Regions from separate parts of the Shewanella sp. 0m-8 genome, predicted to be linked through region 2. Evidence: predicted binding sites of a transcription regulator. Region 2 holds the regulator's gene; the other holds the start of a gene.
What was found. The regulator ArgR, encoded in region 2, controls arginine synthesis, uptake and breakdown. The targets are predictions, from matches to a motif close to ANTGAATANNTATTCANT.

Region 1: a site for ArgR is predicted at 8,621-8,638, ahead of ACVBIO_RS17875 (YjiH family protein). Genes of this name have one in related genera too.

The regions. Positions count from the first base shown of each region.
Region 1 is NZ_JBRIMB010000049.1:6,741-23,381, forward strand. Features, by position in the region: gene ACVBIO_RS17845 (PilZ domain-containing protein) at 1-35, opposite strand, end outside; gene ACVBIO_RS17850 (YgjV family protein) at 211-756, opposite strand; gene ACVBIO_RS17855 (DEAD/DEAH box helicase) at 1,223-2,464, shown strand; gene ACVBIO_RS17860 (NCS2 family permease) at 2,851-4,209, shown strand; gene ACVBIO_RS17865 (GNAT family N-acyltransferase) at 4,353-6,101, opposite strand; gene ACVBIO_RS17870 (UDP-2,3-diacylglucosamine diphosphatase) at 6,148-7,032, opposite strand; gene ACVBIO_RS17875 (YjiH family protein) at 7,191-8,546, opposite strand; gene ACVBIO_RS17880 (methyl-accepting chemotaxis protein) at 8,904-10,448, opposite strand; gene ACVBIO_RS17885 (DUF998 domain-containing protein) at 10,863-11,498, shown strand; gene ACVBIO_RS17890 (U32 family peptidase) at 11,532-12,389, opposite strand; gene ubiU (ubiquinone anaerobic biosynthesis protein UbiU) at 12,399-13,400, opposite strand; gene ubiT (ubiquinone anaerobic biosynthesis accessory factor UbiT) at 13,533-14,045, shown strand; gene ACVBIO_RS17905 (pseudouridine synthase) at 14,334-16,088, opposite strand; gene ACVBIO_RS17910 (YfhL family 4Fe-4S dicluster ferredoxin) at 16,327-16,584, opposite strand.
Region 2 is NZ_JBRIMB010000002.1:76,904-93,544, forward strand. Features, by position in the region: gene surA (peptidylprolyl isomerase SurA) at 1-963, shown strand, start outside; gene pdxA (4-hydroxythreonine-4-phosphate dehydrogenase PdxA) at 969-1,952, shown strand; gene rsmA (16S rRNA (adenine(1518)-N(6)/adenine(1519)-N(6))-dimethyltransferase RsmA) at 1,969-2,772, shown strand; gene apaG (Co2+/Mg2+ efflux protein ApaG) at 2,926-3,306, shown strand; gene ACVBIO_RS01540 (symmetrical bis(5'-nucleosyl)-tetraphosphatase) at 3,351-4,184, shown strand; gene ACVBIO_RS01545 (methyl-accepting chemotaxis protein) at 4,285-6,306, shown strand; gene ACVBIO_RS01550 (DUF3718 domain-containing protein) at 6,538-6,933, opposite strand; gene folA (type 3 dihydrofolate reductase) at 7,035-7,517, opposite strand; gene ACVBIO_RS01560 (threonine/serine exporter family protein) at 7,631-8,104, opposite strand; gene ACVBIO_RS01565 (threonine/serine exporter family protein) at 8,101-8,862, opposite strand; gene cgtA (Obg family GTPase CgtA) at 8,892-10,055, opposite strand; gene rpmA (50S ribosomal protein L27) at 10,193-10,447, opposite strand; gene rplU (50S ribosomal protein L21) at 10,463-10,774, opposite strand; gene ispB (octaprenyl diphosphate synthase) at 11,057-12,028, shown strand; gene mdh (malate dehydrogenase) at 12,155-13,090, opposite strand; gene argR (transcriptional regulator ArgR) at 13,443-13,913, shown strand; gene ACVBIO_RS01600 (cupin domain-containing protein) at 14,167-14,628, shown strand; gene ACVBIO_RS01605 (Dyp-type peroxidase) at 14,709-15,641, opposite strand; gene ACVBIO_RS01610 (ABC transporter ATP-binding protein) at 15,888-16,641, opposite strand, start outside.

The DNA of each region.
Region 1 (16,641 bases), on a different contig from region 2:
AATAGTAACCGCGAAAATAACCGTCTTTCATCCATATCGATCCTTGACCCTTTAGCATATTGAGTTGCTGCGACGCGAATATTGCTATGTTTGTATTCATGATCTATGGGCGTAATCATAAGCTACAAGATTATTCTTGTACAAATTTGTCGCCAACAAACTTGCGGACACTAAGCGTTAGCGTTTTTAAATACTCGTGAGTTAACGTATTTAAGCCGTTTGCTCACTGCGATATTGAGGTTGTCTATGGGGTAATAAGCCGTGTGTTAAAATCGCTACGGTCACTAGCTGGTATAACATTCCAGACCAAGACAAAAGATACACAGAAAGCGTTAAGTTAAGCAGGTTGCTAAGTAAAATAGCACAGCGTAATTTTGTACCGCTTGAATAAAATAGCGCAAAACTCATCATTACAGCGCTGGCAACAGTGCACCATTCGCTCCAGTGTTCGGCCCATATAACGCCTTGTAGAATCGCAATGCTTGAAAACAGCACAGGCAGAATCATCTTAAAGTAACTATCCCGGCTTGAGCTATGTCGACACGTCGCAAAGCGCACAGCATTAACAAGTTGATTGAGCATGCCCAATGTGCTGCCAAGTAACCCTAAGTGGATTGCTGTGAGACCAGATGCGATGAGGCTGCCTGATAGCAATTGTTGATCATTTTTTTGAGAGTTGGCCCACCAACCAATGGCCATTGAAATAAAACCTAAAGCTTGGACCCAAAGTAACCCTTGATGTGATAATTCGAACACTAAACTGCAAAACCTAAAAGACATTAAAAAACGGATTGCTATTGTCGTTTTTTTGCGCAGGGAAACTGTGATCTCAAGTGGCTTACTCGGATTTATCGGTGCAGTTTTATAGCGACTTGTGAGCCAGATCGCTTAAAATCTGTTCAGGCTAAACCTGTCATATTCAAATAGGACGTTAATTGATAGCTTATCAATAAGCGGCAAAGGTAAAATAGCGGACTCACTTTTGCTCGATAGCTAATATGGGCTTTCGGTGTAACGGCTTGAAGTCGCAATTTGAGGCTAGCTTTTCGGTCTTAGGCCGATGGCGTTCATTGAGCACAATTGTTTTAGAATGCAATAGCACTTGTAAGTGCAAGTCGCCACCTACGAGAAATTGTTTGCTATGTTTAATGCTCTGGCTTGTTTCAACACTGAGAAGCCTGCAGCACTGTAATATTTATGTTTTAAATCAAGGAATACCGACGTGTCATTTTCATCTCTGCCTTTAAGTGAAAAACTGCTTAGTGTGATAGCACAAAAAGGTTACCTGCAGCCAACAGCCATCCAGGCTGAGGCTATTCCTGCTATTTTGGCTGGCCATGACATAATGGCAAGTGCCCAGACTGGGACCGGAAAAACCGCGGCGTTTACCTTGCCTTTACTGCAGCGCTTAATCGATAAAGCCTCCAGCGAGGAACAGAGTATAGTCAAACAGGCCTCGGTGCTGGTATTGGCGCCAACTCGTGAACTTGCGGTGCAGGTTAATACCAACGTTAGTCAGTATGCGGTTAATACCGATATTACTAGCATGGTGATATATGGCGGTGTGAGTATTGATGCCCAGGCGACAAAACTTGCAGCAGGTGTAGATGTTATTGTCGCGACTCCCGGGCGATTACTGGATCATGTGCGCCGTGGGACACTCAATTTATCCGGTATCGAATACTTGGTATTTGATGAAGCTGATCGCATGTTAGACATGGGATTTATGGATGAAATTAATGCGATTTTAAAGCAACTGCCAGCCAAGCGTCAGACTCTATTATTTTCAGCCACTTTTAGCTCGGCCATTTTTGACTTGAGTAAAAAGTTACTCCAAAAGCCGATTAGAATAGAGGTCGATAAAGCCAATAGTGCCGCAAGTAGTATCGAGCAAGTGGTTTTCGCTGTTGATAGTGAACGTAAAACAGAGCTTTTGTGCCATCTGATTAATAAGAACGCGTGGCAACAGGTGCTGATCTTTAGCCGTAAAAAGCAAACGGCTGACCTTATCGCGCAAAAAATGATAGCGGCAGGGATTGAGGCTAAGGCGTTTCATGGTGACTTAGGCCAAGGCGCCCGCGAGCAAGTACTTAATGACTTTAAACAAGGTAAGGTTAAAGCGCTGGTGGCAACCGATGTGGCAGCCCGTGGCTTGGATATTGTTGAGTTAAAGGTCGTTGTTAATTATGAAATTCCATTTGTGGCAGAAGACTATGTCCACCGTATTGGCCGTACCGGCCGTGCGGGAAACACCGGTAAAGCGATAACCCTCTACAGTGAAGATGATGCCTTACTGCTTGAAGAGGTGGAGTCTGTATTAGATAAACGCTTGCCGCAGCAATGGTTAGAAGGGTTTGAGCCCGACTTAACTAAGCTTGAGCCTATTACGCGCAAGAACAGTAAAGCCGCTCAGCGCCAAAGAGCAAAGAAGCGTGCGTTAGGCGCTAATAAACGTCGCCGATAAGCAGTCGTGCTATTTGGCATGAATGAGTAACACTAACAATTAAGTCTTTAGTGTTACTTTTTACCTTTTAGCGCCCTCGACCTGAAAAGCCTTCATATGAATCGCGATTGGCATATTTTTTGTTGATACGAATCAAAAATCTTCTTTGTGAACTATTTCCCCGTTGTTGATTGCTGTAAACTCCGCGCCAACAACGGCTGTGTTGGTAAAAGTAAATTTTACCAGGCATATTGCTCGCAGGTCACTTTGTGTAAATATTCGTTTTAATATACATAAGGTGGATCTCTCACCCGACATTTTTAGTCGGGGCTCTTCCTGCCATAGCCAAGTGGCCAATTGAACTCAATTGGTTAACCCTATTTAAGAGATCAAAAGGTATCACTACTATGAAGTCTGAACAGACTCTTGCAAGCTCTGCTACTCCTACCGATTCTGTCTTGGATCGCTATTTCAAAATATCAGCCCGTGGAAGCACATTAAGACGTGAAGTGATCGCGGGCTTAACGACGTTTCTTGCTATGGTGTATTCGGTGATTGTCGTACCGAATATGTTAGGTGCTGCGGGATTCGACACTGGTGCAGTATTTATCGCCACCTGTTTAATTGCGGCATTTGGTTCCTTGCTAATGGGCTTGTGGGCAAACCTGCCAATGGCTATCGGCTGCGCAATTTCACTGACGGCATTTACCGCCTTTAGCATGGTGCTTGGCCAGGGGATCTCAATCCCGGTCACGTTGGGCGCTATCTTCTTGATGGGTATCGTGTTCACTCTTGTGAGTGTCACAGGTGTTCGTCAGTGGGTACTGACTAATCTGCCTAAGGGCATTGCTCACGGTACAGGCATTGGTATCGGCTTATTCTTATTGCTGATTGCCACCAACAGCGTGCAATTGATTGTTGCCAACGATACAGGTTTACCTGTTGCGCTAGGTGATATCCATAGTCTCCCCGTTATCGCGACCATTATCGGTCTGGCAGCAACCATAGGCCTTGAGCGCCGCGGCATGCCGGGCGGTATTTTGTTGGTGATTATTGCACTGTCGGTATTTGGATTAGTATTCGACCCAAGTGTTAAGTATCAAGGGCTTTTTGCTTTTCCTGATCTGATGTCTGATGAGTCGCTTATCGGCCAGCTTGATATCATGGGTGCATTAAATCCAGTCGTGTTACCGATTGTTCTGGCATTGGTGATGACCGCTATTTTTGATGCAACAGGTACCATTCGCGCCGTAGCTGGCCAAGCTGAGCTGCTGGATGACAAAGACAATATTATTGGTGGCGGTAAGGCGTTAACCTCTGATTCTGTAAGCAGTATCTTTGCAGGTGCCGTTGGCGGCGCTCCAGCGGCTGTTTATATCGAGTCTGCTGCGGGTACCGCAGCTGGCGGCAAGACGGGTTTAACGGCCACGATTGTAGGTGTGTTATTTCTGCTGATGATGTTTCTTGCACCATTAAGCTACTTAGTACCGGCATACGCAACAGCGCCAGCGCTAATGTATGTGGGACTATTGATGTTAAGTAACGTGACTAAGCTTGATTTTAACGACAAAGTCGATGCTATGGCCGGATTAACCTGTGCGGTATTTATCATTCTTAGTTGTAACATTGTGACAGGTATTATGCTGGGTTTTGTGACCTTAGTTATTGGCCGACTATGTAGTGGTGAATGGCGTCAAATAAAGCCGGGCGTACTGGCTATTACCGTTGGTTTAGTGGCATTTTATATGGGCGGCTGGGCTATCTAGCTTAAACGAAATAGAGTTAACCTCCATATTAACAGACGTCAAAAAGCCAGTCCTTGTTGACTGGCTTTTTTGTCTCTTGTTAGCCCCACAGAGTTAAATTAGTGGGTTAAGTTCACAGGCTAAATTAGTCGCTAAGTTAAGACTCATTTTATCTCATCGCCAAGTTGTAACTCTGGTCGGTGGCAATCCAAGTAGCGACTACGTTTCTTAGCGGTAAGTTTGTGAGTGTCAACTAACACTAAGCCATCGATACAATCACCAAATTCGACATCAATGCCAAAATCGAGAAACGTTACCCCACCTTGAGTGCACAGCTCACCATATTGTTTAAAAAGTGTTGGAATGGCACTGTCCATGCTTGCCATTGTTAGCTTTAGTTGTTTAAAGCCCTCTGTGTAGTCTAAATGAGAGTAGCCTTGTTCAAGCTCTATTTCGCGGTTTACACCAAAAGTAAATGGGCTGTAGGAGTGAGCGAGTGCTTGCTCGCAGGCAAACTGGGTTTTATAAAAATGGATCAGACGCTCTTTGGCGCGCTCCGGAATTTGATCGCTCAAGGAGACCGGTCCAAATAGATAGCGGTATTGTGGATTACGAACTAAAAATGCGCCAATGCCAAACCATAGGTAATCTAAGCTACGCTTACCCCAATATTTAGGCTGCACAAAACTGCGACCAAGCTCTAATCCTTGCTCAAAGTAGGGCGCGAAATTATCGTGATAATTAAATAGAGACTGACTGTATAGGGCATCTTCCCCTTGCAGTTGATGCACCTCTTTAGCGCCGGCAAAACGATAGGAACCTACGATTTCGAGTACACTCGGATCCCACAAGACTAAGTGCTGATAATAGGCATCGTATTTGTCGGTATCACGGCGCTTACCACTGCCTTCGCCAACGGCACGAAAGGCGATTTCTCTAAGGCGGCCAATTTCACGCATAATTGGACTGCTTTGTTTATGTTGATACAGATAGATTTTTTTATTGTCTTGAGTTTCACCGAGCAGCTCACATTGATGTAATGCCGCCACCAGTTCTGCACGTGGTTCAGGATGGGCGATGGCATTTTGAGTGCTAAACAAAGGGCTACGGTTTTTGCCTATGCGATAGAGGTGGTTTTTCAGGAGTTTCACTTTGGTTTTTAACGGAAAGTCGGTGCTGTTTACGACTTCTTTGGGGATTAGCTCGCCGATACGAATGGGCATGGTTTTCTTAGCTTGCTTAAACATCTCTTTGATCAAGAGTAAGCTTGCTAACGGTTTGTAGATCATTGATGCGCCGTAAAAAACAGCCGAATTTTTAGCATCAGCATACATGGGCAATAATGGCGCTTGGCAAGCTTTGGCTATTTTAACAAAGCCAGAATGCCAGTGAAGATCCACTACACCACGGGGGCGTAAGCGTGACACTTCACCTGAGGGGAAAATTAATACCGCTCCCTCATTTTTAAGGTGTTGATGGATATTATCTAGATGTAGCTTTGGGGTTCCGCCCGTCATATTGCGTACTGGAAGCAGTATCGAATGCATGGGTTCGAGTGCCATTAATAACTCGTTGGCAACCACTTTAATATCGGGTCTGACCTTGCTGATGAGCTTTATCATGGCAAGGGCATCGAGGGATCCAATAGGGTGGTTGGCATAAATCACTACGCGACCTTCATGGGGGATATTTTCAATCTCGCTGTTTGGTACAGAGTAATTAAAGTTAAAGCTGGCAAGTACTTGCTCAACAAAGTCCACCCCTGTTAAATAAGAAAACTGTGTAGCGATAGCGTTACACTCTTTTTCGTTTAATAGGTAGCGCAGCATGGCTTTAGTCGGTGTTGATAACCAGGGGGTTTTATTAATTTTTGGCAGCTTTTGTTCTACTACATTGTCGACGGTAAATATCATGAGTTCACCTAAATTGAGTTCACTTGATTAACTTCGCTTAACTGGCTTAAGCAACACGCTGCTGGGTAGCGGCTTTCTGGTTATCGTCAAAAGAGTAAGACTGGATCAGTTCAGCCTCTGCAGTGGTTTCATTCCATTTCAGTAGTTGAATGTCGCCTTGTAGGGATTCAGCTATTAAGGTGCAGTTCTCCACCCAATCACCATCATTGGCGTAAAGGAGCTGCTGGTTGATGCACAGGGCAGGTTGGTGAATATGACCACAAATAACACCATCGACACGCTTGCGTTTAGCGTAGCGCACAACTGCAGCCTGATAGTCGTTAATGGCTTGCTGGGCTTTATTGATACGTAGCTTGACGTAACTGGCTAAGGACCAGTATGGGTAGCCAAACCACGTGCGGAGCTTGTGTAGCCCACGGTTTAGAAGCAGTAAGAGGTCATATAGGTGATCGCCCAGCTTTGCGTAAGCGCGGCCTATGCAAACTTCTGAGTCAAACTGATCGCCGTGCAGCATAAGCAACTTTCGGCCAGTAACTCCGGTGTGGATATATTCGGCCGCAATGGATAAATCCCAAAGGTGAAAACCATTATATGGCTTTAATACTTCATCGTGGTTACCTGGAATATAAACAATGTTGACCCCATCTCTAGCCATTTTAAGCAGTTGTTGCAGCACGAGATTATGGGATTCAGGCCAATAAACCCGTCGCTTCAATGCCCAAATATCAAAGATATCGCCAACAAGGTATAAAGACTCAGTCTGCATGTGTTTAAGTAACTGTAAAAGGTACTCAGCTTTACAGTCTTTGCTGCCTAAGTGCACATCAGATAACCATACGGCATTGAAACTCGGCTGAGTCGTTACGGGGGGGATCGGGCTGATTGATGAGGTGGAGGTTAAGCGTGTTTTTTCTCTGGGCTTATTGCTCATTGGCTTGCCATGTAAACGATGACTTGCAGTTAGACTAGAACGGCTTATTGACTGGTTGATGAACGATTTGTGGCGAATTTATGACAAGAATTGGCTACGGTGTGAAGCACAAAAAAAGGAGCGATAATTCGCTCCTTTTTTACTTAATGTCGTGAGAGTTAGAAAATAAGGTGAGCCACACCTGCAATAACAGGTAGCGTCACTAATGTTCTAAGAATGAACACGACAAACAACTCAAGGAAGTTGACCGGAATTTTACTACCAATCAATAATGCACCCACTTCACTCATGTAGATAAGCTGAGTCACAGACAAGGTTGCGATAATAAAGCGCGTCATATCTGATTCAATAGAACTGGCTAAAATTGCAGGGATAAACATATCTGCAAAGCCAACCATAATCGTCTTTGACGCGGCTGTTGCTTCAGGAACTTGTAATAGCTCAAGCAGTGGAATGAAAGGCATTCCTAAGTATTCAAAAATTGGGGTGAATTCGGCAATCATTAAGGCGATAGTACCAATGCCCATTACCACAGGGATCACGCCAAAAATCATATCAACGACGTTCTTCACGCCATCAATCAAAGTGTGCTTAACACCGCCAGCTTGAGACGCTTTATTAAGTGCCTGATGCAAACCCCAAGTAAATACGTTATAGCCTTCAGGGATCATTTCATCATCAGAGTGACGAGGCGTCTCATCAATATAGATGTCTTTCTTCCAAGAAAGTGGTGGCAGTTTAGGTACCACTATCGCGGCAACAAAACCGGCAAGACACACCGTGAGGTAGAAAGGGACGAACAAATGCTCCAATTGAACCTGAGAGATCACAACGAGAGAGAAGGTGATTGAAACCGCTGAGAAAGTGGTACCAATCACAGCCGCTTCTCTTTGGGTATAGAAGCGAGCCTCATATTGCTTGGTGGTCATCAAGATCCCGACGCTACCGTCGCCTAACCATGACGCCAGACAGTCGATAGCACTACGACCTGGTAGGTTAAAGATAGGGCGCATAACCTTGGTTAACATGGTGCCCAATAACTCAAGAAGACCAAAGTTCAGAAGTAGTGGCAGCAACATACCTGCAAATAAGAATACTGAAAAAAGCACAGGTAATAGGTCATTTAGAACCAGCGCCCCGGTTCCGCCTGAGCGTATGGCCTCAGGGCCAACACCAAAGAAGGTTAGCGTGATAAAGATTGCGCCAAGTAAACGCACCACTAACCAGATAGGGCTGACGTTAAATAACGAGTTAAGAAAACGATGTTTAACAATAAATTGTGGCTGAAACACTTTGGTCAGAAGCGAAGCAATCGCTGTGAAGATAACCACAAATGTCACCATTGCAACGATTACACCGCTCAATAGATTCTGTAATCCTTTCGAGATGATCGCGATAGGGATCGTGAGGGCATCTTGATAACTGATTGGCATCATAAACAGCAATAGACCAATCAAAGATGGCACGATAAATGTGAGTATTGTTTTAATATTGTGGGTTTGTTTTTCTGACACTTTAATTAACACCCTAAATAACGAGATTTTGCTTAATGACAATAAACAGACGTCTATGCATAAACAGATAAGTTATTGAATATCCATTCAACTGTTAGTTGGCGAGCGAACCGCCATAAAATATCTTAATAACACCATTCTATTATTATGTAGTGTAATTCACTACGGGCGAATAGTTATTAGCTCAATATGATTATTTATATTGTATCGGAAGTTTGCAAAAAAGCACAAAACTTTTTTGCGGTTAACTCTTTTTAAAACAAATGTTTGCAAATGATGCGCAGATGTTGATTTGTCGTGTGCCGTTTTCGCCGTCACGTTTATTTTGTGACGGCAAAATGGGCTTTTGCAGAAGGTTTAACTAAATGTTTTTCTCAAAGATTTTGCTTTTTCTGCATTGAACTTTAACTCTTTAACAGAGGCCTCAACTAGATTAACCGCGCATAGGTTTTCACTCGATGCCTGGCTAATTTGAGTGATATTTTGGTTAATCTCACCAACAACTAAGGTTTGTTGCTCGGCCGCAACCGCATTTTGTACCGCTAAAGCTTGAATTTCTTTCATTGATTGATAGATGGTATCGATTTTATTAGCAGATTTTTCGGCATCTTCGCTGCATAATAATGCTTTAGATTTACTGTTATCCATCTGCTTTGACCATTCGGTTAGCATGGAAAACATTTTATCGACGCTTTTCGATATGCTGGTCGTTGATTGCTGAGTGCGACTCGATAGCGCTCTGACTTCATCGGCAACCACTGCAAACCCTCGACCTTGATCTCCGGCGCGGGCGGCTTCGATTGCCGCATTAAGTGCGAGCAAGTTAGTTTGTTCTGCAATGGAGTCAATTTCAGACATCGCACTGGCAACGCGTTCAGCTTCTTTATTTAATAGGTGGGCATTTTCTGCTGCTTGAGTAACAGAGTTTGAAAGGTGATTAATGCTGACGGCATTTTGCTGCATCATTTCGCGGCTATCGTGACAGACTTGATAGGTTTGCTGAATGCTTTCAGAAGTTGATTGGGTATTTTTAGCGACTTCGCTAATTGTCGATCCCATCTCTTCGGTGGCACTGGCAATAAGTTCTATCTGCTGGTTCTCAAGATTTAGACCTACATGGGTTTGCTGTGCCGCAGCTATTAGCTGGCTCGCAATATCTTCAATATGCTCGGCATTGTCTTGTGAACGACCAAGCACGCCTTGTAGCTTGGCATCTTTCATCATAAGTTGAAAATCGAGTAAAGATGAAGTGTCACGACCACAATAGATAAAGCGGCTGATAGAGTCGTACTCTTGTTTCATCTTCATTAATCTTGCAGGTACTTTAAACGCCTCGTCATAAAAAATGGCTAGGTTGACGGCCATTAAGATGATGCCTGCAATGATGACCGCCCAGCCCCATATTGCACCGGCAATCAATAGCCCTGTACTTGCACAGATTGCTGAGAGCAATCTCTTATTGGCTAAGCTGATGGGGTCATCGACACGTTTACCTTGATTGAGACGCTGGTAGATTTCTGTGGCTTTATTGGTGAGTTGGGGGCTTGCCGCCATGCGAACCGATTGATAGCCGATGAGCTGACCTTTTTCAAATAAGGGCGAAACAAATGCATCGACCCAATAGTATCGACCATCTTTACAGCGGTTTTTAACCACGCCGCGCCAGGATATACCTGCTTCTAATTTCCCCCACATCTCTTTAAATGCTGCTTTGGGCATGTCTGGATGACGAACCATATTATGATTGTTGCCGATAAGCTCTGTTTCACTAAAGCCTGACACTTCAATAAACCTTTGGTTTACGTAGGTGATAACACCGCGTCTATCAGTGGTCGATATGAGTTGATCTGTCGGGGTTAACTTAACTTCCTGATTGATAAGGCTTACCTGTTTTCTTGTCATTATTATTCCGAGTGACAGCAAAAAGCATCGCAATTCCACAGCAATGCATTAACACAATGTTGTAGGGTATCTCATTAATACACTTGTTTAAATTGTCGGATGTAATTTTTTGTATATCTTTTTGAATAACAAGTTTGTTGACTGATTTAAGCTAACTTTTTGGGTTTAAAATCTTTTTATCCTATGATTTTTGGATTGTTTTTAGCAAAGAGCTTGATATTCTGTTTCACAGGCTATAAAAATAACAAATGCGTTACATTTCTGTGTCATAAATGTTTATTAAAACTCTGAGCTAGACCTCGTTACAGTAAGCCAATTCGATATACATTAATAAACGTTAATAAAGAGGTTAATTAGGTAACTATGCTCGTTAATAAATACAATAAAGTGTCAAGGTTAGCGTTTAGGTTTGGCATGCTGGGTATTTTTGGCCAAGTACTAGGCCTAGTGCTATCTATTGTGATGTTCGAGCACTTTGACGGTCAGGGATATAGCTTTTTAAACCACACATTGAGTGAGCTAGGCAGTTATGGACACTCTCGTTATGCCGTTATCGTCAATGGTGGGCTGTTTTTTGGTGGCCTGTGTGTAGTGCTATTTTGCTTACTGAGCCTGCAACTTGGCGACTCAGTTTGGCGTTACCCTTTTTTCATTAGTCTTGGGCTGACCTATTTAGCCTTTGCTGCGACAGGTCTTTTTCCGATTAATGTCTACCACCTACATATTATCGCGATCAAATACTTCTTTATTTTTGGCTGCTGTAGTCTGGTGTCTTACATCGGTTTTCAATTGATGGCGAAAGAGGCTAGATTCTCTATTTTGACCCAGATAAGTGCATTGGTTGCATTTGTGTCTATGAGTGCATTTCTGTTACTGCCTCTACTTAGCTTGGATTTAACAGAAGGTGATGGCGCATTTTATAATGAGATGCTACTCGCTCCCTTTCGCCCTGAAATGTGGTGGCCCGCCGTCGTGCAATGGATTGGCGTAGCCACCTTCTTAACCTGGAGTGCCTTGGTGATTAAGGATCTGAAAAAAACCTTTCATTAGCACTATGGGGTTAACTCATTTTCAAATTGTTGCTTATAGCGCTGGAACTTGGCTAAATCCGGCTGATTGATGCCAATAGCCGTTACAAGATGAGTCCTTATCCGCTATTGGTTGCAGCAAGATATTTTCTGCGATTTCTATGCTCTTTAGACTATGTGGCGATACTCTAAAATAGTCGACTCCCATCTGTTTCATCTGCTCAACTTCATTGGATAGATCAATTAAGCTTGCTGATTGGGTTTGAATACCGTTAAGCCGAAGCAGAGGTTGATCATCCATGGTTTGTGCGAGTAACCCTTTAGAGTGGGACAAACACACGATTTGGCAATCATCTTTTTGCAGTCCCAACTGGCGAGCGGTAAAGCATCGTGCAGAGTGAGCCAGTGGCAAATAGCCATGACCAAAGACTTCCACTTCAAAAGGGATAGGCTTTTCCGTTTCGATAACGTTGGTTAACCACTCTTTAGACAGTTCAATCGGCATCACAAAACGTTGCATGCCCCATTGATGCAGTTTCTTTAGCGTTGCAAAGTTATAGTTGTTGACGGTTGGACCACAAACAAAGGGTAAGTTACGCTCTTTGGCTGCTTGCACCGCTCCCATGTCATTGGCTTCGATAATAAACTCACCATTATCGACATGTTTTTGTAGCTCGGTATATTCAGATGGCGCCTCGAGCAGCGCAAGCGTTGAAAGTACCACTTGTTTGCCAGACTCTCTGAGCATTTGAGCTAATGCTAAATAATCTGCAAACTTAAGCTGTCGACGGCGACTACATACGGTTTCGCCTAAATAAATTAAAGGGATATTACTTTGTGCAACCTGCTGATAAAAAGCATTAACTTTTTCTTTTTCCCAGCAATATTGCAGTGGTCCGAGTGACGTTTTCATCATTAATCCTTATTGCCAGTTACGCTCATAAGCGCCAAGAGTAGTGGTTTGCCCCTCAGATACTTTTGCTAGCGCCTGATCCCAAGACTGCTGCGTTTGGTACTTTTCAGGTGCAGACATATAGCTGTCGATAGCTGCGCGCCACACCTTAGTGACTTGCTCAACATAAGCTGGGCTACGCTGGCGTCCCTCAATTTTAAGCGATACCACATTGGCTTTAGCCAGCTCTGGCAGCAAGCTTAAAGTGTTAAGGCTGGTGGGCGATTCAAGAATATGACTTGGCTTACTGTTTTCAGCTGTGGTGTAACGGCCCTTACAAACAACCGGATAGCCCATCTGCTCATCTAAACCTGATTTATCGATTAATACATCGTTTAGCAATGTCAGCCGATCACTGCCAGACTCCTGCCAACGTACGTGCTTAGCGGGTGAACATGAGCCGCCAGTGTTGGGCGATTGTCCTGTGACGTAAGAAGATAGGTGGCAACGGCCTTCGGCCATAATGCACAGGCTGCCAAAGGCGAACACTTCTAAATCGACGGGTGTCACTTTGGCAAGATCGCGTACTTGCTTCATTGAAAGCACTCGCGGCAATACCGCACGTTCAATATTAAACTCTTCTTTATACAGCTTCAGTGCACCTAAATTAGTTGCACTAGCTTGTACCGATAGATGCAAAGGAAGGTGAGGGTAGCGACTGTGTGCATAATCGAGTAACGATAAATCAGCCATGATTAACGCATCGACACCGGTGTCAGCAGCAAGATCAATCGCTTGATACCAGCGACTTTCTTCACCAGGCTTGGGAAAGGTATTGATGGTTAAAAATATCTTTTTGCCACATTTCTTAGTGTATTCGGCGGCTTGCTGTAACTTCTTAGGTGTAAAGTTCAATCCGGCAAACGAGCGCGCATTGGTGTCGTCTTTCAGGCCCAGGTAGACCGCATCTGCACCTGAGTTTAGGGCGGTTTTCAGTGAAGCGAGATTTCCCGCGGGGCACAGCAGTTCCATGTAGTTGCTCCAAAAATAATGAAACAGGAGTTTAAAAGGGAATGAAGATCAAATTTTTGATGTAAAACAGGTTTGTGATCATAAAATCTAGGTAATATTCCTTTCTTTGCCACATTTTGGATACATTTTTACATGCAAGGTTTTCTTCCTCATAAGTTAGCGCAACAAATACTCGAAATTGGGCCTAAAGTTATTGCTCGCCCATTAGCCATTGTGCCGTTTGCGATGAAGGCTGAGCTACTAAAACGCATCTTAGGTTTATTACTTTCAGAGCAAGCTGAAGACGATGAATTGAGCTTTTTAGCGGGCCGTTGGGTTGCGATTAATATTGAAGATTTAGGGTTAACTTTCGAAGTGACGTTTGATGAATGTTGGCATGTACGACCGCAACAAGATGCTGAAGTGACGTTTACTGGTCAATCTAAAGAGCTGTTATTAATCGCGGCGGCTAAGGAAGATCCAGATACACTGTTTTTCCAACGTAAGCTTTGCATTGAAGGCGATACCGAGCTTGGGCTCGAGGTGAAAAACTTACTGTTAAGTGTTGAGTTTGATGCTATGCCTGCTGCCATTAGAGTGACAATTGAAAAGTTGGCGCAGGCGCTACAAACTTTACAGGCCAAAGCACAGCCGAGCTTTGCATAAATGACTCACTTTTTAGCGCTCATTCGTTAGCGCTATTTGTTAGGGCTCTTTGTTTGAACTTATTCATTTAAAACTGTTTAAGTTTATTTGTTTGAGTTTATTTGTTTGAGGCGATTTATTAGAGCCGATAAACCAAGCTCTGGGTTAGATGTGAGTTAAGCGTTCGAGTTTTGGCTTAAGGATTTAGAAACTATTTCGTCCAGCAGATTAGAGAGCGGCATAGATAACGTCATAGATAAGCATGTGGGTTAAACATTTAGATTAACCCACATCATCTCAAGCAAAAGATTAAGCCTCTAAGCTAAAGTCGGCTTCGACCTCAAAGGTTAAGCGCTCCTTAGTCACAGGATGATTAAGTACCAACCTTTGGGCATGGAGGTGTAATCGATTCGCTTTGCAGCCATAAAGGTCATCGCCAATGATGGGCAGATGTAAGCCATCATGGTGGGCACAATGCACCCGCAGCTGGTGTGTCCGTCCCGTGTGAGGGTACAGATATAGCATGGTGTGTTTCGCGCTGCGAGATTTTACCTGCCATAGGGTGTGGGCATGCTTACCATGCTCATAGCACACCAATTGGCGCGGTCTGTCATCGAGATCTACCCTAAGAGGCAGGCTAATCTCCCCTTGATCACCTTGTACTTGTCCTGCTACCTGTGCCACGTAACGTTTCTCAACTGTTCGTGCAATAAACTGCTGCGCCAGAGACTTATTGGCGTCACGGGTTAGCGCGATGACCATAAGGCCCGAAGTGGACATATCTAAGCGGTGCACAATCAGCGGACCTGTCGCCTGAGGAAACATCGATTTCATGCGGGCATAAACAGAGTCAGTCACATTCTTACCCGGTACTGATAGAAACTCGGCAGGTTTATTAACCACTGCCATCGCTTCATCTTGGTATAAAATCTCGATAGATTTGCCTTCGGCAGGATTGGTGAGTAAAGGATTGGCATCCATCTCAATGCCTGCAAGCATGTGGCTTAAAATGGGTTGGCACTTTCCCTGACAAGAACCATAAAAGTTTTTATGCTGCTTGATCTCAGACTTTGGTGATGCTCCCCACCAAAATTCCGCCATTGCCAATGGTGTATAGCCTTGACTAAAGGCAAATTGCAGCAGTTTAGGCGCTGCGCACTCACCAGCACCCGCTGGCGGTTGCTGCGTAGGGCTATCTTTAAAGATCTGGTTGAGATCTTTAAGCTCGCCAGCTTGATTTAAAAATTGATACTGGGCAAAGATCTGTTGTTGTAAACGGTTAGACTGCTGGGCGCGCGTCGCTTTTATTTGAGTTATTTCATCAAGCAGACTATTGAGTTGGCTTGAAACTTCATGGCATCGACTATCCCAGTCCTGTTTTACCGCTTTAAGCTTAAATTTCTCGGCGACACTCTCTTTACCTAACTCAATATTAAGCTCGTTAAGTACAGCTTGATTCTGCTCTTTTTCAGCGCAAGCACGGCGTAATTTGCGCACTTTGCGATTTTCAATAATTTGCGCTCGTATAGCCTCTAACTCGCCCTCAGCCTGAAGGCGTAATGTGGCTAATTCAGTGGTTAATATTGAAATATTAGGGTTACTTTCAGCGACTTTGAGCTGCTCAGTTAACAGGTTAAGTGCTTGCATCCCTGCATGAAAAAAGCTTTCTTCGGCCAACATATCAAAAACCGGTGGTACAAAGCCATTGAGTAAGTTTTGCTCGGCTAATTTTCCAGAAAACGCGGCTAAATAACCAAGCTCCCCGCTTTTATTACGAACGAGTAATACTCCAAACATCTTGCCAATAGCTTCGGTTTTATCATCGCCTAAACCATTATTTGAATGATTGTCTAAACTATTGTCTGAGCCATTCTCAAAACTATTATCTAAACCAAAGTTATGCTGCCAGTCTGTTTGCGAACTTAAATAGGTTTGCAACTCTTTCGCGGCCAACAAACACAGTGGGTGTGGCTGGTAGTAAAAGGGAAAGGTAAAACGTTTTGGCAGCTCATAGCTATCGATAGGTGATTTGAAAGCGGTAAAGCATTGCTGAGCTGAGTACATGGGCATTTAACAACTTTTGGCAAGGATAAACGAGCGCTAAACTCAATTAGGTTAACTTGAATCAACCTAATTTAACTTAAGTTAAATTGAGCTAGCACGGTAATGAGTGAGGCGAGATTTTACGCTGTCATCTCAATGAAGTCATTAGTCGGCGGACGTTTTTACGTGATACTTAATTGACTCGCCCAAAAACAAAAATGGAGCCATTAGGCTCCATTGTTAATCAGTAACACTAGGCTTATTCGACAGGCTTACCTGTGATGATGTGGTATTTAATTAATAGCTCATCATCTGATTCTTTGTGGTCTGGGTCAACAGCAATACAGTCGATAGGGCAAACCGAGATACAGGTTGGCTTGTCATAATGACCGACGCATTCGGTGCAAAGTATAGGGTCAATCTCATAGATCTCTTCACCCATAGTAATCGCCTGATTCGGACATTCTGGCTCACACATGTCACAGTTGATACAGCTGTCGTCGATTAATAATGCCATCTAATTAATATACCTTATAAAAATCATTCATAATAAGCGCTTACGTACATTCCTTAT
Region 2 (16,641 bases):
CAAATGAAAGCGCAAATTGAAAGTGAAGGTACAACTTTTGCTCAATACCGCGAGCAACTACGTGAAGAGATCACCTTAGGTGAAATTCAACGTATTCAAGTTCAACGTCGCATTCAAGTCTCTACGCAAGAAATCAATAACCTTGTAAAGCTAATCAATGAGCAAGGTCTGAAAGAAGTTGAGTTTCAAATTGGTCATATCCTTATTGATGTACCAAGCGACGCTAACAGTCAGCAGCTAGAAGCTGCAAGTAAGCGCGCCGCAGTCGTGATGAAACGATTACAAGATGGTGATGACTTTAGAAGTATCGCAATTGCAGCCTCTTCAGGCCCTAAAGCACTAGAAGGTGGTATTTGGGACTACATGAACATCAACGAAATGCCAACCTTATTTGCTGAAGTGGTCACTGATGCGAAGACTGGTGATATCATAGGTCCAATTAAGAGTGCATCGGGCTTCCATATCATCAAGGTGATGGATGCTCGCGGTCTAGAAACCAAAGAAGTTAAAGAAGTTAAGTCTCGCCACATTCTACTTAAGCCGTCTCCAATTCTTTCGGAAGAACGCGCTAAGAGCATGATGGACAGATTCCTAGCTCAAGTTAAATCAGGTGAAGCTAAGTTTGAAGATTTAGCACGTCAGTATTCAGAAGATCCAGGTTCTGCTGCTAAAGGTGGTGAACTGGGTTGGGCCGATCCGAACATCTATGTTCCAGCATTTGCCAAAGAGTTAAATAGCCTTGAAATTGGTGGCTATAGCGAACCATTCCGTTCGACTCACGGCTGGCATATTGTTCAACTAGAAGAAAGACGTACAACAGATGCAACCGATAAATTTAATACGAACCGAGCTCACCAGCTGATCTATCGTCGTAAATTTAATGAAGAGTTACAAAACTGGCTAGATGAAATGCGCGCTGAAGCATTTATCGATATTTTCGAGCCAGAAACGAATCGAGGTTAATACTATTGTCAACTAAACGAATTGCCATCACGCCGGGTGAACCGGCGGGTGTAGGTCCCGATTTAGTGATACAACTAGCTCAGCAGGCTTGGCCTGCTGAGCTAGTTGTTTGTGCTGATCCCGAACTACTAAAGTCTCGCGCTAAGAAGCTTGGGCTGTCGATTACGCTACGCCCATACCAACCGAACCAGCCGCCTAAAGCACAGGAAGCTGGAACATTGACTATTGTGCCATTTACCCTTGAAGCCGACGCGGTGTGCGGGAAACTAAATGAAAACAATAGTGCCTATGTTGTTGAAACACTGAGATTTGCTGGTGAAAAGAACATGGTTGGTGAATTTGATGCTGTTGTAACTGGCCCAGTCCATAAAGGCATCATTAACCAGGCCGGCATTCCGTTTAGTGGTCATACTGAGTTTTTCGCAAACCAAGCAAATTGCCAGGATGTGGTGATGATGCTTGCAGCCCCAGGTTTGCAGGTTGCACTGGTAACAACTCATATACCATTGGCTTATGTGTCTAAAGCTATTACCCGTGATCGCTTGCATCAGATTGTCAAAATTTTACATACCGATTTAGTCGAGAAGTTTGCAATTGAGTCGCCGCGGATCTATGTCTGCGGTTTAAATCCTCATGCAGGTGAAGACGGCCATTTAGGCAGAGAAGAGATCGATATCATCATCCCTGCCCTTAATGAATTAAGAGAACTCGACATGGATATCGTTGGCCCATTACCAGCAGATACCCTGTTTCAACCTAAATACTTAGAAGATGCTGACGTTGTACTCGCTATGTACCACGATCAAGGGCTTCCAGTACTAAAATCTAGAGGATTTGGCAGTTCAGTCAATATCACTCTAGGATTACCCTATATAAGAACGTCGGTCGACCATGGTACGGCCCTAGAGCTTGCAGGCACGGGTACTGCTGATATTGGCAGTTTTGTCTGCGCATTAAATAAAGCCATTGATTTGGCTGCAAAGAATTAGTGATAAAAGTTACCTCATGAGCAATAAAGTACATTTAGGCCACACGGCCAGAAAACGTTTTGGACAAAACTTCTTAACTGACGAGAATGTGATTAATCGCATTGTTGGTGCTATTTCACCTGATAATGATCATGTGATGGTAGAAATTGGTCCCGGTTTAGCGGCATTAACAGAGCCTGTTGCAAGCGGTATCGACAAGCTTATTGTTGTCGAACTCGATAAAGACTTGGTTGAGCGTTTACAAACGCACCCGGTCCTTAAAGATAAGCTTGAAATTCACCAAGGTGATGCACTTAAGTTTGATTTCAATCAACTCGTGCGTGAAGACAAGCAGATGAAAGTGTTTGGTAACTTACCATATAACATTTCAACTCCGCTTATGTTCCATCTGTTTGAGTTTGCTCAGCATATTGAGAACATGCACTTTATGCTGCAAAAAGAGGTCGTATTAAGACTCTCTGCAAGCCCGGGTACTAAAGCTTATGGCCGCCTTACCGTAATGGCTCAATACCATTGCCAAGTCATGCCTGTGCTTGAAGTCCCACCAGGATGCTTTACACCACCACCTAAAGTGGACTCAGCTGTTGTGCGTTTAGTGCCATACAAAACTAAACCTTGGCCATGTAAAGATGTCGACCTGCTTAGAAACTTAACCACGACCGCATTTAACATGCGCCGTAAGACGCTTAGAAATAACCTTAAGCAGCTATTATCTGATGAAGACTTCGCCGCGTTAGGTATTGATGCAACGTTGAGGCCTGAACAGATCCGTGTTGACCAATACGTCGCTATGGCCAACCACGTTTTCGATAGGAAGTAGATTTATTCTCTGAATAATATACTGACCAACAAAAGGGCAATAACTGCCCTTTTTTTATACCTGCTCATAAATAATTACCTGTTAATTCAGATACTCTCCATTTAATATGGAAGCTCGTTAAAAATCAGATAACTCCATCTTTTAGAGGTCTATATGAGTCAATTAACAACGCCTGTTAGCGTCGACGTAAAAACAGAGTATATTGAAAATCAATCCTCCCCTGATGAAGAGAAATATCTATTTAGCTACACTATTACCATCAGTAATCTTGGTGATGATGACGTCACACTAAAAAGTCGCCATTGGTGTATTACAGACTCCAATGGACAAAAAAGTGAAGTTCACGGTGCGGGCGTGGTAGGCCAAACTCCGACAATCAAGCCCAATAGCTCATATGAATATACCAGCGGCACCGTATTAGAAACCCCATTGGGTGTGATGGAAGGCAGTTATACCATGGTCGACAGCAGTGGCAATGAATTTACAGCCCCCATATCCGCCTTTCGTTTAGCCGTCCCAGGTTTACTTCATTAATCACAAAACATAAATAACAAAACATAAATAATGCATAGGTAAAAATGGCGAACTATTTTGTAGGTGATATCCAAGGCTGCTTTGACGAGTTAACGTTGCTACTCGAAAAGGTAGCCTTTAATCCATCAAAGGACTGCTTATGGACCGTAGGTGATCTCGTTGCTAGGGGGCCAGGTTCCCTTGAGACACTGCGTTTTTTTAAGTCCTTGTCTGGTTCAGCTAAAATTGTCCTCGGTAATCATGATCTTCATCTGCTGGCTATTCACGGAAAGTTAAAACGTGCTAACCCAAAAGATCATTTAACCGCTCTACTAGCAGCAGATGATATCGCTAATATTATCGACTGGCTGAGACTGCAGCCACTCTATCAAGACTGGCCTGAAAAGAACCTTATTATGACCCATGCGGGTGTGCCGCCTAACTGGGATCTGCACACCTTACGCACTCAAGCAGATCGAGTCAGCCTAACATTGCAATCTCCCAACTATCTAAATGATTTGATTAGTGAGATGTATACCAATTCAGTCGATGAGTTTAATTCAAATTTAACAGCGCTTGAACAACAGATCTATTGCATTAATGCACTCACCCGTATGCGTTACTTAAAAGCCGATGGCCGCTTAGATTTTGACTGTAAGTCACCACTACAAGATTGTAATCATGACTCCTTAGTCCCTTGGTTTAACCAACCTAGTCAGCTACCCACCGACTACACTGTGATTTTTGGCCACTGGGCTGCCATTATGGGGCAAACTCACCTCGCTAATAGGCAGGCACTAGATACTGGCTGTTGCTGGGGGGAGCACATGACACTTTGGCATATGGAGTCAAACCAGAAAATTACTCAAAACAAAATAAAAGCCGTTAAAAGAAGTTAAAAAAGAGTTAAACTATTGCAACATTTGGCCGATACAGTATACGAAATAGATGTCGGCCAGATGCTGAGACTTAGATAAAAATAATAATAATGGAGCTCATATGAAGTTAAATGTAGCCACTAGAGTGATAGGTGGGTTTACGGTAGTCACTTTACTGCTAATTGTACTTGGCGCAGCTTCTTGGTTTACTAACAACCAGTTAAAGACCAGTACTCAAGTCTTACAGGAGCTAAGTCTTCCTGCATTAAAAACCAGCAATCAGCTTTCTCAGACTCTTTCTCAACAAGAAAAACAAGTTTTGATGGCCTACCACAGCCAAAGTGCAGCGATGATCCCTACAATCAACGCTCAATTTACTACTGCCAGCCAGACCTTTGAGCGTGAGCTTAAAAAACTAACCGGCCTAGTCAGTAGCAATTCAGAATTAAATTCTGTTATTCGAAATCTTGATAATCAATACGCTAAATTCAATAGCATTAGTCATGAAATGATTACGACTCATGAAACTGCTTTAGTCACTACAAATAAAATTATCAGTAAATACGATGATATTGAGATAGCCGTCGATGATAGCGCCTCTTTATTACTCGACTTAATTGACCTAGAGATGAGTGAAGATGTTGTTGAGCAAGAGATAGCAGCCACAGCAAGTTCGCTCGAACTCAGTTTTAGCAGCATCGCCAGCACCAGTTTTGACTTGATGGGCAGCACTGAAAAAGCAAAATTCGACATCATTTCAAAAGAACTCGATTATATTGTTAGCGATACAAAGAGCAAAGTTGATTATGTTACTAACCACTGGGACGGCGTTGTCGATGCCGAACTTATTGACGAGCTTAATGCTGAAGCCAGTAACGTATTTAGCATGGTTAAAGGCAATAACTCCCTCACAGCGTTAAAGCAAAAAGAACTTGAGCTTAATCGTAATACAAGCCGTTTGCTTGCTGATGTTGAACAAGCAGCAGCTAACGTCAACAAGCAGATGAAAACCTTAACGGCTAACATCGAGACCATCTCTGCCGAGATCAGTCACGATGTCATTGCTAATATCGATAGCGCGAGTATGCGCACCGTTTTATTGATGCTAGTCGCTATTATCGTTGCAGTCGTTGTTAGTATCGCAGTCGTTCGCCCACTGACTCGCTCATTAGAGAAAGTCAATCATGCTCTAAATGTACTAGCATCAGGTGATTTAACCCACAAACTTGATGAATCAGGCCATGATGAATTCGCAAAACTGTCAGCCAACTGCAATAAACTCGTCGATAGCCTAAGAGAGCTGATCCAAGGCATTTTAGAGCGCTCAGATCAGCTTGCCGCTGCAGCAGAAGAGACTTCAGCAATTACAGCCCAAACCACTGTTGGCATTCAAGAACAGAAGAGCCAAGTTGATCAAGTTGCAACAGCGACGACTCAGCTAAGCTCAAGTGCTCAGCAGGTGACGGCCAGTGCTGATGAGGCGCTAAGCCAAATCAAAGCCGCCGATGATGAAAGCCAACATATGCGCCTGATTGCTGATGAAAATAAGCGTACCATTCTAGCGCTAGCCGATGAAGTGTCTAAAGCCAGCGTCGTCATCAACAAGGTGCATGCAGATAGTGCCTCTATTGGATCTATTCTCGATGTTATTCGAGGCATTGCAGAGCAAACAAACTTACTCGCGCTAAACGCTGCAATTGAAGCCGCTCGAGCCGGAGAGCAAGGTCGAGGCTTTGCCGTTGTTGCCGATGAGGTGCGTAGCCTTGCATCAAGAACTCAGGATTCTACCCAAGAGATCCAACAGATGATTGAGGTCCTGCAACAAGGAACCCAAGAAGCGGTAGCCGTAATGGATTTGGGGCGCACACAGGCTAACTCTTGCGTTGATAAGACTGAACAGGCTAATAATGCACTTGAAAGTATTAGCGATGCTGTACATCGCGCTCACGACTCAGGAACACATATTGCTCATGCTGCGCAAGAGCAAAACTTAGTGAGTCAGCAAGTATCCGAGAAACTAGAGCATATTGCGGCGATTTCAGAGGAAACGTCGACTGGAGCCGACCAAACAGCCCAGTCAAGCCATCAAGTGGCCCAACTCGCAGAAGAACTGCAGGCTTCTGTTAAAGAGTTCAGAGTCTAATTTATACCCATTGCATTAAGTATCTGTTCATTCAGTGGGAAGCGCTATATTTGCAGCGCAATATTGACCGAGCTTAAGCAACAGATATAAATAAGCTCAATCAAGCTTAAAAATAAAAAGAGGCGCTAAGTTTAGCGCCTCTTTTTTGTTTTCTACCTGGTAAGTTCACTCGCTACAGACAAAAAAATACAGGGATAAGCCCAGTATTTTTTATTACATTGATTTCACGGTTTAACCACCTGCGATACGCTCTTTAATCGCTGCGGTTATCTCACTGCCACTGTGACCGTTACTTTCTGCCCAAGCAACAATTGTACTTCCATCACTTTCAGCAGAGCCTAAGTCAGCTGCAGGTAAGCGCTTTGCCACAAAGGTACCCACTTTATTTGAACCACTTTTCAGCGCTACTCTTAGCAGGCTATCACCATTACAAGATACGCCACTATAAATGTTGCGAAGCTTAACACGACTCTCTTTAAGCTTTTTACGTAGGCGATTTTTATCATCAGCCTGAACATAATTACAGATATTCGCGGTCAACTGGTCTTGGTTAGCAAGTGCAGTTGAAGGTACAGAAATTAAAGATGCAGCAATCAGTGTAGCGAGGCTCAGAGGCAACAAGCGCATCGGACACTCCTTATTTTTAGTTTTTATTTATTATTAGTAAAGTAGCGCTAACTAGTAGGCTTTCTTTATCGTTATACAGGGTACTAAACAACCCCTTAAATTTAACATTTTTTTACCAACTTGATAAAGCTATATTCAAGCTGTTTATCATTTTTCGCTACATCTCGAGAGACTTCTTGCCAGCTACCATCATTCCACTCAGGAAAGAAGGTATCACCCTCGACAGTTAATGCAATTTCAGTGAGATACAAGATATCTGCTTGAGCCAGTAACATTTCATATAGCTGGCCTCCCCCTATCACAACAAGCTCCGCACAGTCTCCTGCGGCAAGTTTAGCCTGCTCAAAACTCGTGACGGTTGTCACCCCTTCAATAACGAGATCTGCTTGACGGCTAATGACAATATTATGTCGTCCGGGCAATGGGCGCCCTATCGACTCATACGTCTTTCGCCCCATGACGACAGGCTTGCCCAAGGTCATGGCCTTAAAGTGGCGTAAATCTTCAGGAAGGTGCCATGGCATTTGGTTATCTTTACCAATGACGCGATTATTTGCCATTGCGGCAATCATAGCTATTTTCATGAAACTTCCTTTTATTTTTATATTGTCAGATACAGTATGTTTAGCTTACCTAAGCGTTAATGATTGAACACGTATTAGCTAAGAACGAATAACTATCGAATGAAAGATTCTAGTTACTTAATGACTGGACGCGAACGGAAATAGAGCAGACTCGGCATCGCAAGCCCCACAGAGAGTGCGCCTAAGATAAACACCGTTTTAAGGCCGTTACTGACAACTTGGTAAATCAGCTCAGGGCTCATATCGGCTTGCGCTGTTAGCTGCACCAAACCTATTACGGTATTAAATGCATAGGTGCCTGGGATCATAGGAATAATTGCAGCTACAGCATACATTAATGGCGGCGCTAAATGCTTTCTAGCAAACGCTATCGTTATAACGCCGACCAAAGCTGCGGCTAAAAATGTCGCCCACTCGATAGGCAAACCAAAGCTTAACCACATGGTACGGCTACCATGTCCCATTGCTGCCGCGATTGCACAGTAAGGTAAAAATCGACGCGGTACATTAAATACCATAGCAAAACCAATGGCTGGAATAGCAGAAAAAATGGCGTCATTGAGCATGGTTAATAATAATGAGATCACAGGAATAATCCTCCAATCTGCATTGCGATAGTAATGCCTATAACCGACGCTACCGTAAGCAAAGTGGCCTGTCCCCAGCGAGAGATCCCCACATTGAGGTGACCTTTAACCATATCCGATATGGCGTTAATCATTGGGAAACCAGGCACGAGCATTAATACACTTGCCGCCATAGGCAACTTAGGGGTATCAGTCAGGTCAAATTGATATCCCGTTTGTGCTATTAGCGTCGTCACGAAGGCAGTCACACTAAAGTTAAGCAGTAAATTATAATGACGTTTAGCAATTGACAATCTGACAAACATACCCGCTGCCGAGGCGAAAAAGGTAATCAAACAGGCCGTTAAATCACCACCAAATAAGTGGCAAAAACTTGCACATGATAAACCAATCATGGGCACGACATATTTAGCGGGGTAGGTTTTTGGTTGGATCCGGCCAACACGCTTACGTACTTCCGTTAGGCCATAAATGCCTTTTTCGGTGAGTAAACAGATACGTTGGAGTTCGCAAACTACGGTCATATTAATGCCATGTTCGCGAATGCGCCGCGTCGTTGTGATACAACGGCCGACGGCCAAGCTGGTAAGTACTAACGAGTTGGAAGAGATGGATATCTCAACGCTTTCTAAACCTAAGGCATGGCCTAAGCGCTGAGTGATCTCTTCAACAAGTTCAGATTCAGCGCCATAAGCTAGCAGAAGTTGAGCAACCCTAACGACTTGACGAGTAATGTCATTTTGCGTTGTAGCGTACACCTTTTCTCAACTTCCTCTTATGCGAATAATTATCTTTGGTAGATAATCTCTACATCGTAGTCATCTTCATCAAAGTCGTCATCGAAATCATCGTCAAAATCTTCATTGACTGATTCGTTAGCGTTCTGATGATAGTTATCCCACTTGAACTCGACTTCGGCATCGGCATCAACTTCTTCTTCAGGAGGAAGTGAAGCAATAAAGTCTAGTAGTTTAAGGGCTAACTCAGCAGTACCTTCACGGTTATAAGCTGAAATCGTATAGATATCGCCATCCCACTCAAGTTCTTTAACGATATGGTCGATTCGCTCTTGTAGCTCTTCTTCCAACATCAAATCTGCTTTGTTAATCACTAACCAGCGCGGCTTACCCGCAAGCTTTGGAGAGTGCTTTTCAAGCTCACCTACGATAGCACGAGCCGATTCAACTGGATCGCTACCATCAATTGGCTCAACATCTAGAATATGCAGCAATACACGACAACGCTCTAAGTGCTTCAAGAATTGAACACCAAGACCTGCGCCATCAGCAGCACCTTCAATAAGACCTGGAATATCGGCGATTACAAAGCTTTGACCCGGTCTAGGGTTAACAACACCTAAGTTAGGAACCAAAGTTGTAAACGGATAGTCAGCCACTTTCGGCTTAGCCTTAGACACTGAGCGAATAAAGGTCGACTTACCTGCGTTAGGCATACCTAACAAGCCTACGTCTGCTAACAATAACAGCTCCAGCTTAAGGCTACGCACTTCACCGTCGGTACCTAACGTCTTCTGCCTTGGCGCACGGTTAGTACTACTCTTGAAACGAGTATTACCTAGACCATGGAAACCACCTTTAGCCACAAGCAATTTTTGCCCGTGAGTGGTTAAGTCACCCAGTGACTCCTCAGTATCGTTATCGATAGCGCGAGTACCTACAGGCACTTTAAGGATCAAGTCTTCACCGCCGTGACCGGTACAATCACGTCCACGACCATTCTTACCGCGCTCGGCAATATGGAAGCGTTCAAACTGAAAAGTGATCAGTGTGTTAAGGTTCTCATCGGCTTGTAGATAAACACTACCACCGTCGCCACCATCACCACCATCAGGACCACCATCAGGAACATATTTTTCACGTCTAAAGCTAACGCAACCACTGCCACCATTTCCGGCTTCTACACGGATAATAGCTTCATCGACAAACTTCATACCAACTCCTGGCACCACAGAATGAAAGAATTATACTCTTAACGATTCTAGTCGCCAAAACACAATTTACTTAATTTTGAAAAAACAAAGCCCCACCAATGGCGGGGCTTAATATTAATTATTAGCTGAGCTAAGAATTAATCTTCGATGCTGATGAACTTACGGTTCTGTGGACCTTTAACTTCAAACTTCACTTTACCATCGGTAAGTGCGAATAAAGTGTGGTCACGACCGATACCAACATTAACACCAGCGTGGAATTTAGTACCACGTTGACGAACGATGATGTTACCAGCTAGAACTGATTCACCGCCGAAGCGCTTTACACCAAGACGTTTACTTTCTGAATCGCGGCCGTTACGAGTAGAACCGCCAGCTTTTTTATGTGCCATGAGTTATTCTCCTAATTAAGCGTTGATAGCTGTAATTTTAACTTCGGTGAACCATTGACGATGGCCCATCTTCTTATCGTGGTGCTTACGACGACGGAACTTAACAATAGTTACCTTCTCCGCACGGCCGTGGCTGATAACTTCAGCAACAACCTTTCCACCTTCAACTAAAGGTGCACCTACGTGTACAGTTTCACCATCAGCAACCAAAAGAACTTGGTCAAATTCGATAGTTTCGCCTGTAGCGACTTCTAATTTCTCTAAACGAACTGTATGGCCGGCTTCAACGCGATGTTGCTTGCCGCCACTTTGAAAAACAGCGTACATAGCTATTTTACTCCGATATTTCTAACACGCCGCTCAAAACATATTTGTTTGATGCAGGGGTGCTATAAAAGCTTTAATGACAATGGTCGCGGAGTTTACGCTAAGAACAGGCTGCTGACAAGCCTTAATTAACTTAGAATAAAAAAAGACCCAAATAACTCTCACATTCATCTACAACTACTGTCTTGTACCGTAAATTTAGGTAGAATCCAATTATTATAACATTAAGCCTTAATTGAGCTGCAATGTTACTCAGCAGCCAACAAGAACTAGAGCCTACTTATGGATTTAAACGCCATTCGTCAATTGACTGATAGCGATATGCAAGCTGTCAATCAACTGATCTATAAACAACTAGAGTCAGATGTTGCCCTAATTAATCAACTTGGGTTCTACATTATTAACGGTGGCGGTAAACGCTTGCGACCTCTGCTATCTATTCTAGCAGCTCGCGCCATTGACTATAAAGGTGAATCTCACCTTAAATTAGCAGCCATTATCGAATTCATTCACACCGCGTCACTTTTACATGATGATGTTGTTGACGAGTCGATGTTGCGACGCGGCAGAAAAACTGCCAACGCCCTATTCGGTAATAGCGCTAGTGTATTAGTCGGTGACTTCTTATATACCCGCTCGTTCCAAATGATGACGGAACTCAAGTGCCTAGACGTGCTAGAGATCCTCGCTGACGCAACAAACGTGCTCGCGGAAGGTGAAGTCCTACAATTGATGAATTGTAATGACCCTGACACCACAGAAGACAGCTACATGCGCGTCATCTATTGCAAGACAGCCAAGCTATTTGAAGCCGCTACTCGCCTTGCAGGTTTGCTCGCAGACAGCCCTATTGAGGTGCAAACCGCACTGGCTGAATACGGTAAGTATTTAGGTACAGCATTCCAGTTAACCGACGATCTTCTCGATTACACAGCAGAAACAGAAGAGCTAGGTAAAAACATCGGTGACGACTTAGCTGAGGGTAAGCCTACACTGCCGCTTATTTTTGCTATGGCAAATGGTAACGACACTGAAAAGACGCTTATCCGTGAAGCTATCGAGAAAGGTGACGGAACTGAGCATATCGAGGTGATCCTTGCCGCACTTAAAAACTGTGGTGCATTGGAGTACACAGAGAAGCGCGCTATCGAGGAGTCTGACAAGGCCATTGCAGCACTGGCCATCATTCCAGAGTCCGATTATAAAGAAGCGCTCATCTCGCTTGCGAGAATAGCAACTCAACGCAGTAACTAAGAGCGAAGTAACTAAGAGCGAAGTAACTAATTATTCTCTTTAAATTAGCACCTTGATGCCATTGAGAAACAAAAAAGGAGCCTAAGGCTCCTTTTTTATTATGACCCACAAGAGGTCAGTCATCGTTTATTTAACGAATTCGATACCCAGCACAATATCAGCCTTTAGTGTATCTAGCATAGCGTCACGAGCATTCGCTTCAAATGCGCTTACATCGCCATAAGCAAGGACTTGCTCAACACCGTTCTTACCAAGTACAACAGGTTGTGCAAAGAACTCAGTATGCTCACTGCCGCCATCAACATAGGCGCATTCAATCACATTTGCTTCACCTTGAAGACCACGAACAAGTGATAAGCCGAAACGACATGCAGCTTGCCCCATAGATAGGGTTGCGCTACCGCCACCCGCTTTAGCTTCAACAACTTCCGTACCCGCATTCTGGATACGTGTCGTTAATGCTGCAACTTCTGCATCGGTAAAGCTTACGCCTTCAATTTGTGACAGCAGCGGAAGAATCGTCACTCCACTGTGCCCACCGATAACATTAACTTTAACGTCTGCAACGTTTAAGCCTTTTGCTTCAGCAACGAACGTTTCTGAACGGATAACATCCAACGTTGTAACACCGAACAAACGGTTCTTGTCGTAAACACCCGCTTTTTTCAATACTTCAGCAGCAATGGCTACGGTTGTATTTACAGGGTTTGTAATGATACCGATTAATGCCGTAGGGCAAGTCGCGGCACATTTTTCAACTAGATTACGAACTATACCTGCATTGATGTTAAATAGATCTGAACGATCCATACCCGGCTTACGAGCAACACCCGCAGAGATAAGTACAACATCAGCACCTTCTAGTGCAGCAGTAGGATCTTCACCAGCGAAACCTTTTACTTCTACCGCAGTAGGGATGTGGCTTAAGTCAACCGCAACACCTGGCGTAACAGGGGCAATATCATAAAGCGACAATTTTGAACCCGCAGGTAATTGAGTTTTTAACAGTAGGGCAAGCGCCTGGCCAATACCACCAGCAGCACCAAGTACAGCAACTTTCATAATGATCTCCGTCAATTCTCAGATTTTTGTGATTTAGATCCACCTTTCCAATGCCGCAACAGTACTGGATTCACAAAAAAAATTCAATTATCCCTTAGTCGTGTTGAATATAATCTAGAACGCTAATGTAAGATGGTAAATGAGTAAAGTGAGTGTACATCAGCGATACAGAGCTAAAACCATAATAAATTAGCATAACAAAATTTAGAATAATCATTCTAACTTAAGTTGAATCATTGAGTCTAACTGGGTTTATTAATGAATTTTTATTCAAAAAAACGAATACCAATTGACAAAAACGGCGAAAATATTCATGATAAAGCAGATTTTTTTGAATAAAGAATAATAATATATGCAAGCTAGTAAAAGCCCAGATGATTTAGTTAAGACGTTCAAATCTATTTTAAAAGAGGAGCGTTTTGGCTCTCAAAGTGAAATTGTTATCGCCCTTCAAGCAGAAGGCTTTAGCAATATAAACCAATCTAAAGTTTCTCGTATGCTAAGTAAGTTTGGCGCGGTTAGAACCCGTAACGCAAAGCAAGAGATGGTATACTGCCTTCCTGCAGAGCTTGGCGTTCCTACTGCCGGAAGCCCGCTTAAAAACCTGGTACTGGATGTTGACCATAACCAAGCCATGATTGTTGTCAGAACTAGCCCTGGTGCAGCGCAATTAATCGCGCGTCTGCTCGACTCAATAGGTAAGCCTGAGGGTATTTTGGGGACTATTGCTGGTGATGATACGATTTTCATCTGTCCATCTAGTATCCATAGCATTGAAGACACGCTAGAGACAGTTAAGTCACTGTTTAATTATGCTGATTAATTACGCCGACTAAACATAAAGCGACGATTTTTTTAAATGCTGTACCCTCAGGGCTACAGCATTTTTTGTTTGTTGCATAATCAGCCTCCATCACTCGACCGTTTACCTAGGCTCTGCACCGTAACCCAATCATTTAGCTTAATGCCCCCTGTATGAAACACTATGTTTTATACAATATATTGAATAGCAGCTTCTCTCTCGAGCAATAATCGTTATAATCCTCAATGACAGTACTGTTAGTCGAGGGCAAATAATGAATAAAAGTAAAATAATAAATATCAACGATATATGCTGGGAATCTTGGCAGCATGAAGATCAGTATGCCAGCGAGCAAAAGCACATTGGCGATACCGCCGGTGGAGAAAAAATTGGCGTGACCATGGAACGCTTAGCGCCAGGTAAGTCCTCAGCTGTTGCCCATTACCATACAAAAGAAGAAGAGCATATCTACGCGATGCATGGCGAAGCGACGCTATACATTGACGGCGAGCCTCACCCTTTTAGTCAGGGAGAATATATCTGCTTTAACGCTGACACGGGTGTGTCTCATAAACTCGTCAATCATAGTGAGCAAGAGTTTGTTTTTCTGGTCGTTGGTAACCGAGACATACATGACGTAGTTGTATACCCAGAAAATAACAAGGTGCTAGTAAAATCTGTCAACGAAGTTTACGCCAAACGCCCCACCAATTATTGGGATAAAGACGAAGCTTAGCGCGAATAATTCACTTTGTTACGCCCAATAAAAAACGCACTTTACTGTGCGTTTTTTATGAGTCAGTAAAACCTTGCGAATTAGCCCGCTGTAATCATAAAGTCTAATGATGGCGCAAAGAATGACGAACCAGTTAATGCTTGAGTAAAATGCATTAAATGGTCATGGTTGCCTTCACTATCGCCATGCACCATGCTCTCTAGCATCTTTTCGAAATTAACTGAATTGCGGCAAGTAGAGATAAACATCAAGCCTTGCTCTTTAACTGAACCATAAGGCATGCTTTGCCTTAAGATCTCCATAGACTTACCTTCACTGTCTTTCAGGTTAACACGCTTAATGTGGCTCGTAAGCGGTTTATCAGCCGATGCATACTCGATATTGTCCGCTTTAGTACGCCCAATAACATCTTCTTGCTTCTTGACTGGCAGACGGTTCCACTTACTTAAGTTATGGGCAAACTTTTGTACATGAATATAACTTCCGCCTTTAAAACGGCTGTCTTCCTCGCCGATTAATGCAACTTCCTGACGACTACGTCCTTTAGGGTTCTCGGTGCCATCAACAAAGCCGCTCAAATCACGAGAGTCCATGAATCTAAAGCCACGCTCTTCATCAATGAGTTCAACTAAGCCTTCAAACATTTGATTAACTTCGTTAGCCACCAAGTGCAGAATATCAAAACGATCACAACGGATATGCACAAATAAATCATACTCGATAGCCGGTGCATCTCGATTACCTCGATTCATCGCAGGGAAAGGTTTTAGCTCTTCTGGTCGAGCATGGGGGTATAAGGTGTCCCAATAATTAGCACCAATGGCAACAAAACCATTAAAGGCACTATCAGAATATTGATCTGCTAATTCATAAATATACTGAGCCACATTCGCCACACAAGGGCGCATGTCAGACTCAACACTATCATTAGCATTAAACATTAAGTAGACACTGTGCAAGTTTCCTTCTGCACAAACTCCAAGCTGTTCACGAGGCATAACCTGACTATCCATTATTATAAGTAACCCTTAGCATAATTAATTTTCGGCAACATTATGGACAACTTTAGTGATTAATATCATTAACTGACGCACAATAACTAAAATCAATAGTCAATTCCTTGAACTAACTACAACTTAAGCAAGCAAGAAAATCTACTTTGCTCACATTATCTCACATGTAAAATAACTAAAACGCGTCTGTAAGCGGTGATGGCTTAACGATTAAGCGACTAGGACTGAGTGATTAAACTCTTTTAACTAGAACAAAACCAAACTATGGTTCTGACACGCTATAGCGACCCGCTGGCCAAGTACTAAGTCTCGCTGCGGACTGTGGATCTCTATGACAGTTTCATCGACCTGAACTTGATATTGGCAGATATTTCCTAAAAAGCGTCGCTCAATCACTTCGCCAACACCGTTAGCATCCGCTTTCAATAATAAGTGCTGAGGCCTTAGCAGCACTTCAGCCGTGGAACCGACTGGCAGCTTAAGTAAACTTTCACTCACGATTTCACCAATGCTAGTGGCAATGCAATAGTCACTAATGACTTCAGCCTTAAGGTAATTCCCCGCTCCTAGAAAATCTGCGACATATTTATCTGATGGCGCTAAATATAAGCCTTCGGCATCACCACACTGCACGATTTCACCGTGATTAAATAGCGCTAGCTTATCTGCAAATACAAACGCTTCATCTTTACTGTGTGTCACGAAAACCGCACTAACATTATGCTTTTTCAAAATATCGCGGATCTCGAGCATCATTTCACGGCGTACTTTGGCATCAATATTTGAAAACGGTTCATCGAGCAATAACACTTCAGGCTTATAAGCCAGCGCTCTTGCGATTGAGACCCTTTGTTGTTGACCACCCGATAACTCATGGGGGTAACGTTTCGCCAATCCTTCGAGTTTGACTAACGCTAACATCTCTTCTAAACGTGATCGCCTGACTGCTTTATCACGAGTTCGTAAACCAAAAAGAATATTATCAGCCACAGTTAAATGA